3 regions of the Cedecea sp. Ae19-4 genome follow, and region 2 is predicted to be linked to each of the others. Evidence: riboswitches for the same ligand, from Rfam matches in the RefSeq annotation. Region 2 holds a riboswitch; each other region holds the start of a gene.
What was found. A riboswitch is a leader RNA that binds a small molecule or an ion and turns the genes downstream of it on or off. The one in region 2 is predicted to bind thiamine pyrophosphate.
Positions count from the first base shown of each region.

Region 1: it holds a riboswitch for thiamine pyrophosphate, as region 2 does, so the genes downstream of both, AAIE02_RS09995 (TenA family protein) here and thiM (hydroxyethylthiazole kinase) in region 2, are expected to answer to the same signal.
Region 3: it holds a riboswitch for thiamine pyrophosphate, as region 2 does, so the genes downstream of both, thiC (phosphomethylpyrimidine synthase ThiC) here and thiM (hydroxyethylthiazole kinase) in region 2, are expected to answer to the same signal.

Region 1 covers NZ_JBCHWG010000001.1:2,099,186-2,101,447, reverse strand. Annotated here, with positions in the region: gene AAIE02_RS10000 (ABC transporter ATP-binding protein) at 1-288, opposite strand, end outside; gene AAIE02_RS09995 (TenA family protein) at 285-965, opposite strand; TPP riboswitch at 1,025-1,126, opposite strand; gene AAIE02_RS09990 (LLM class flavin-dependent oxidoreductase) at 1,290-2,262, shown strand, end outside.
Region 2 covers NZ_JBCHWG010000001.1:2,246,415-2,248,676, reverse strand. Annotated here, with positions in the region: gene AAIE02_RS10680 (YadA C-terminal domain-containing protein) at 1-411, opposite strand, end outside; gene AAIE02_RS10675 (hypothetical protein) at 647-808, shown strand; TPP riboswitch at 805-901, shown strand; gene thiM (hydroxyethylthiazole kinase) at 940-1,728, shown strand; gene thiD (bifunctional hydroxymethylpyrimidine kinase/phosphomethylpyrimidine kinase) at 1,725-2,262, shown strand, end outside.
Region 3 covers NZ_JBCHWG010000002.1:537,281-539,542, forward strand. Annotated here, with positions in the region: gene thiC (phosphomethylpyrimidine synthase ThiC) at 1-1,321, opposite strand, end outside; TPP riboswitch at 1,411-1,521, opposite strand; gene AAIE02_RS15335 (Rsd/AlgQ family anti-sigma factor) at 1,572-2,075, opposite strand; gene nudC (NAD(+) diphosphatase) at 2,174-2,262, shown strand, end outside.

The sequences.
Region 1 (2,262 bases), 150 kb from region 2:
GTTCTGCTCAATGTTGAGCCACGGGTAGAGCAAATCTTTCTGCCCCATCCAGGCGATACGCCCGGCAACCGGCAGACCGTCGCTGCAGGTCACGCTTCCGCCACTGGCCTGCGCCAGCCCGGCGATAATCTTTAGCAGGCTGGTTTTACCGGCCCCGCTCGCGCCCAGCAGGGCAACGAAGCTGCTGCCGGGAATATCAAAATTCAGCTGCTCAAAAATGGTCTGCTGGCCAAAGCGCAGGCTGAGATCGCGCACCTGAATGCCCGGCGAAGTCGCGCTGTCGGTCATGAGGCATTCAGCCCCATCTGCCAGAACGCGGATTCAAGCTGCGTCGCGGTGGTAAAAATCTGTGATAGCTCTGAGAAACGGCTTTCCGCGCCACGCTGGTGGCCTACGTTTTCGAGCAACTGCACAGCGGCCCGCACGCCGGTGAGGTAGCCTTCATCGCCATAGTTACGGATCCAGTTCGCGTAGGGATTGCCTGCCATCACCGTGTCGGGGCTATGCAGCAGGCCAAGGCCGATTTCTGCATATCCGGCCACGCAGGGCAGCAGCGCAGCCAGCAGATCGAGCGCGTCGCCTGAATGGCCAATATCCAGCACGTAACGGGTGTAATTCATGGTTTCTGGCGCTTCCGCCTCGGCCACTATTTGCGCTTCGTCCAGGCCCCAGCTTCGACAGTAGGCCACATGGAGCGGCAGCTCGGAGACAATGGCATTCAGCGATGCGGTCGCGGTGCGCATTTCCGGCAGCGTGCGAAGCTTGCTGACCAGCAGGGCGTAGGCGCGGGCAAAATGAATCAGGAAAAGATAATCCTGGGTCAGATAGCGCTTGAATGCGGCTTCAGGCAGCGTGCCGACAGCAAGCTGCTGCAGAAAAGGGTGATCGACGTAATCCTGCCAGTGCTGGCCGGCCTGCTCGCGCAGTCGTCCGTAAAGACCGTTTTCGAAAAGTGGGGTGTACATGGGACCTCCTGGGTAAGTGGAGATCCGGGCGCGCAGAGGTATGAACAGACAATAACAGAGCTGTGATTGCCGACCGTCCCTTCGCTGGCATGACCCAGATCAGGTTCAAAGGGTTCGGCTTACGCCATCTCAGCCCATACAGGACACCCCTCGGAGGTGCCTGTTATACGACATTTACTTTTTGATTACAATCGCCGGGCGCTGTGTCTGACCTTGCTGAAAGCGACGATCCGTTTAGTGCGGTATCGCAATATTTTGCTGGCACTCGGGGCGGGAATTTTGTCACTGTAGGCCGGTTACCTACGAGTCTAAGGATGATATCCGATGAAAAAGATTGGTTTTCTCTCGTTTGGCCACTGGTCGCCTGCCGCCCAGTCCGGCACGCACTCTGCGGCGGATACGCTGCTGCAGTCCATCGATCTTGCCGTTGCTGCAGAAGAGCTTGGCGCGGACGGCGCTTACTTCCGCGTGCACCATTTTGCTCGTCAGCTAAGCTCGCCTTTCCCGCTGCTGGCGGCCATCGGGGCAAAAACCAAACGCATTGAAATCGGCACCGGCGTGATCGATATGCGCTATGAAAATCCGCTTTACATGGTGGAGGACGCGGGGGCGGCGGACTTGATATCCGGGGGCCGCCTGCAGCTTGGAATTAGCCGTGGCTCGCCGGAGCAGGTGATCGACGGCTGGCGATATTTTGGCTATGTGCCGGGCGAAGGAGAGACCGAAGCCGATATGGCGCGCCGTCATACCGAAGTGTTCCTCGAGGCGCTGAAAGGGGACGGTTTTGCCGAACCTAACCCGCAGCCGATGTTTCCTAATCCGCCGGGGTTGCTGCGTCTGGAGCCGTTTTCTGCCGGGCTGCGGGAGCGAATCTGGTGGGGAGCCAGCTCCAACGCGACCTCGGAGTGGGCCGCGAAGTTAGGGATGAACCTGCAAAGCTCCACGCTGAAAACCGATGAATCCGGCGAGCCGTTTCATATCCAGCAGGCGAAGCAAATCCGTGCTTATCGGGCCGCGTGGAAAGAGGCGGGCCATACGCGTGAGCCACGCGTTTCCGTCAGCCGCAGCATCTTCGCGTTAATGGACCAGCGCGACCGCAACTACTTCGGCGGCAGCGGCAAAGAAGGCGATCAGGTTGGCTACATCGAGCCACAAACCCGGGCCATTTTCGGCCGCAGCTATGCCGCTGAACCGGAACTGCTCATTAAGCAACTGGCGCAGGATGAAGCGATTGCTGAAGCCGACACGCTGCTGTTAACCGTGCCAAACCAGCTGGGCGTGGATTATAACGCGCACG
Region 2 (2,262 bases):
GGCATCTGTCTCCGGGCTGTCCAGGTGTGAACTTTTATCGGCTGTGGACGGTACAACCGGATCCATAATTATCGCCGTTGAAGGGGTAAGCGTGCTGGCGACGATTGAGTGGGGAGCATCGGGATGCGGCGGAACGGGCTCTGAATGATTCCCGTCCATATGCGGGGTCGTCACCGTCCCACTCACAAAATCGCTGGTATAGTTTGTCTGATGGACGCGATCGTAATCCCGTACAGCCTGCTGCTGCGACGCATCCATACTTTCAAAACAGGCCTTTGCTTCCTGCCAGGTAATAGATTTATTCACCATATTATTATAGAAGTCGCTTACCACATCAGCCCTGGCTGAAGTCGAAAGGACCAAAATACCAAACACCAAAGCCATTGATTGACCAAAGTTAAAGGATTTCATTTTTCTCTCACCATAAATAAATTGAACGTTCCAATGCATTATTGAGTGCACTAATAACGGCGATGAACTATCCCGAAATGTGACAATGCAATCCTTGATCTAAATCATAAGAAAATTCTTAGTGGAGAGTGTTTAAAAGCGATAAAACAGGCCGTTCACATTCATTATTTGCGCTGGTGCCAGGCTGCTCACACCGCTGTTACAATCGGGGTGAAAAGGGGTAAGGCGCTTACGTTTGAAAGTGCAGTTACTCGCGGGCCGCTTGATGGCAGAAGAGCGTGGAGCGGCTAAATTTGACGGGATGATGACCGTTTTTGCCGTTTACAAGACTTCCCGCTGGCATTACCATCCTCTGCACGGATTAATGACCTGCATTAATCACAACATATTGCTGTAAATGACTCGGGGTGCCCTTCTTTGTGAAGGCTGAGAAATACCCGTACCACCTGATCTGGATAATGCCAGCGTAGGGAAGTCAGATGCCTGTCCGGCGTCCCTTCTTTCACGCCGGACAGGAGCCTTACCGTTATGCAACCTGACCTGCTACCCGGCGCAACCGCCGCCTCTGTTTTACACCACCTCCGTCAGCATTCGCCGCTGGTTCACTGCATGACCAATGACGTAGTGCAAACCTTTACCGCTAACGTGCTGCTGGCGCTTGGGGCTGCCCCGGCGATGGTGATTGAAGCCGAAGAAGCGGCACAATTTAGCGGGCTTGCCAGCGCGCTGCTGATCAACATTGGCACCCTGACTTCAGAACGCGCTGCGGCGATGCTGGCTGCTATTCACGCCGCCAATAGCGCCGGAACGCCGTGGGCACTAGACCCGGTCGCCGTGGGTGGTTTGGCTTTCCGCACGCGTTTCGCTCGCGACATTATTCAACTGAAACCAGCCGCCATTCGCGGTAATGCGTCTGAAATCATGGCGTTGGCAGGGGAGCAGGCCGGAGGCCGTGGCGTAGACAGCACCGATGATGCACTTTCGGCGATCCCGGCGGCGCAAAAGCTGGCCCGCGAAACCGGTGCAGTGGTTGCCGTAACCGGAGAAACTGATTACGTCACCGATGGCGAACGAACGTTTGCCGTGACCGGCGGGGGAGAACTCATGACGCGTGTGGTCGGCACCGGCTGCGCGCTTTCCGCCGTGGTTGCTGCGTGCTGTGCTTTACCGGGAGACAGGCTGGACAACGTCGCCAGCGCCTGCCGCTTTATGTCGCTTGCCGGCGAGCAGGCCATCGCCGCCAGCCGTGGGCCGGGCAGTTTTACCCCAGCCTTCCTCGACGCCCTTTATCTGCTGAATGCGGAGGGGCTTGCATGAAACGCATCAACGCATTAACTATTGCCGGAACCGATCCAAGCGGTGGCGCGGGGATCCAGGCCGATCTGAAAACTTTCTCCGCGCTCGGCGCTTACGGCACAAGCGTGATCACTGCGCTGGTGGCGCAGAATACCCGTGGCGTGCAGTCCGTTTATCGTATTGAGCCTGAGTTTGTGGCGGCGCAGTTAGATTCTGTCTTGAGCGACGTGCGAATAGACACCACAAAAATTGGCATGCTGGCAGAGGCCGATATCGTTGAAGCCGTCGCAGAGCGACTGGCGTTCTATAAGGTACCAAACGTGGTGCTGGACACGGTGATGCTGGCGAAAAGCGGCGATCCGCTGCTGGCCCCATCGGCGGTAGAAAGCTTACGTCGGAAGCTATTGCCGCATGTCGCGCTGATCACGCCCAATCTCCCGGAAGCGGCAGCGCTGCTGGATGCGCCCCACGCGCGCAGTGAAAAAGAGATGCGCGAACAGGGTGAAGCGCTGCTGGCAATGGGCTGCGAGGCCGTGCTGATGAAAGGCGGGCACC
Region 3 (2,262 bases), on a different contig from region 2:
GCACATGCCCCGGGCCTTCAATCATCACCTGAACGTCGTACTCCCAGGCAATTTTGGTCAGCTCGCCCAGCGTATGCAGTTCGGCAAACTGCGCTTCGTCGTTGGCATCCTGAATGGAACCCGGGCGTAAGCCATCGCCCAGAGAAAGGGAAACGTCATAGGCGGCGCAAATTTCGCAGATTTCACGGAAGTGCTGATACAGGAAGTTTTCCTGATGATGGGACAGGCACCACTTCGCCATAATCGATCCACCGCGCGACACGATCCCGGTCAGGCGCTGCGCGGTCATCGGGACGTAGCGAAGCAGCACGCCCGCATGAATGGTGAAGTAATCCACGCCTTGCTCTGCCTGCTCCAGCAGCGTGTCGCGGAACATCTCCCAGCTCAGGTCTTCGGCGATACCGTTCGCCTTCTCCAGCGCCTGGTAGATGGGCACCGTGCCGATGGGCACCGGGCTGTTGCGCAGGATCCATTCCCGCGTTTCATGAATGTAGCGGCCGGTGGAGAGGTCCATCACCGTGTCTGCCCCCCAGCGAGTGGCCCACACCAGCTTCTCCACCTCCTCTTCAATAGAAGACGTGACTGCCGAGTTGCCGATATTGGCATTGATCTTCACCAGGAAATTGCGGCCGATAATCATCGGCTCTGATTCCGGGTGGTTGATATTGGCGGGAATAATCGCTCGCCCGAAGGCGACTTCATCGCGGACGAACTCCGGCGTGATGTTTTCCGGCAGGCGGGCCCCAAACCCTTCGCCGGGATGCTGGTGGCGCAGGACGGCATCACGAATACGCTCGCGCCCCATATTTTCGCGAATGGCGATGAATTCCATCTCCGGGGTGACAAGGCCTTTGCGGGCGTAATGCAACTGGGTGACGCATTGCCCGGCTATTGCCCGGCGAGGTTTGGACTGAGTTTCAAAGCGCAACTCGTCCAGGCCGTCGTCGGCAAGACGCGCTTTTGTGTAAGCGGAGCTGCGGTCACCCAGCGTTTCGCTGTCGCCGCGGTCGTCGATCCAGGCGCTGCGTAGGGGATTTAGCCCGTTTAACACGTTTATGGCGATGTCGGGATCGCCATAGGGGCCGGAGGTATCGTAGACGGGAACCGCCTCGTTCGGCTGATATTGCGGGGCATCTTTGCTCCCGCCGGTGAGCGTTGGGCTGAGTTGGATTTCGCGCATCGGGATGCGGATATCTTCACGTGACCCGATCAGATAGATGCGTCGGGAGTTGGGGAAGGCGGTGCCTTCAAGCGTGTTGATGAAGTGTTGGGCGGCGGCGCGCTGTTCGCGGCGGCCAGGTTTTTTTTCAGATGCAGACATAGCTCATTCCAGGTTTAGTCAGGATATGGCTTGTCAGGACAACGGAAGGAGTAATGGATATGGGCCGCCCGAGAACGGGTGTACCCAAAGACAGAATTACTCTTGTTCCCTTCGCAGGTTCTAACCTGATCAGGTTCCGCGGATCCCGAATTAACGGTCTCAGCCGGTGCATAACGCACTCGGCACTCCGACAAGAATGATCCCACCTTGCGGTGGGAAAGTTGTAAATTACTCGTTAATAGCTAACAACTCAAGCTGGACTTGCCAGCCCGGCAGGATCGCTGGCGCTGCCGTCGAGGTTGTTATCAATAGCCAGGAGGACTAGTTTATCTTCAAGGGTGAAGCGGGACTCCAGGCACTCGCCAATCTCCGACAGCGCCTGCTGAAACTCGACCCAGCTGTCGCGGTCGATGGCGTTTTCCAGATGGGAATCGTAGAGGTCCATGATTTGCTGGGTGTTGGCTTCCAGTTGAGGGTAGAGCTGAGCTGCGCTTAGCAGCGGGCTACTGCCTTCCAGGTTGCTGATGATTCGCTCGTAGATACTGAAATGACCGGAAGAGAGGTAATCCACCAGGCCGTGGCAAAAATTGTCTAACGCTTTTTCGTCGAGCGCGGTGTGCGATTCCTTGTTAGGCTTGATCCCGACCATGTTGTAATAGGCGACCAACAGGTGCTTACGGGCCTGCAGCCAATGGTCGACTAACTCATTACTACCACCAACGCGCTCAGTCAGATTGGCTAACTGGTTCAGCATGATTGAGACTCCGTGAGTTAAAAGATTGAACGCAAACTAACCCAAAAAAGTAAAAACTAATTGTTTATATCAGTGAACACGGGGATGTGCACCAGGTTATGGAACGTGTTATTCAAAACTTAGATCATGGTTGGTGGATAGTCAGCCATGAGCAAAAAATATGGTTGCCGCAGGGTGACTTACCTCA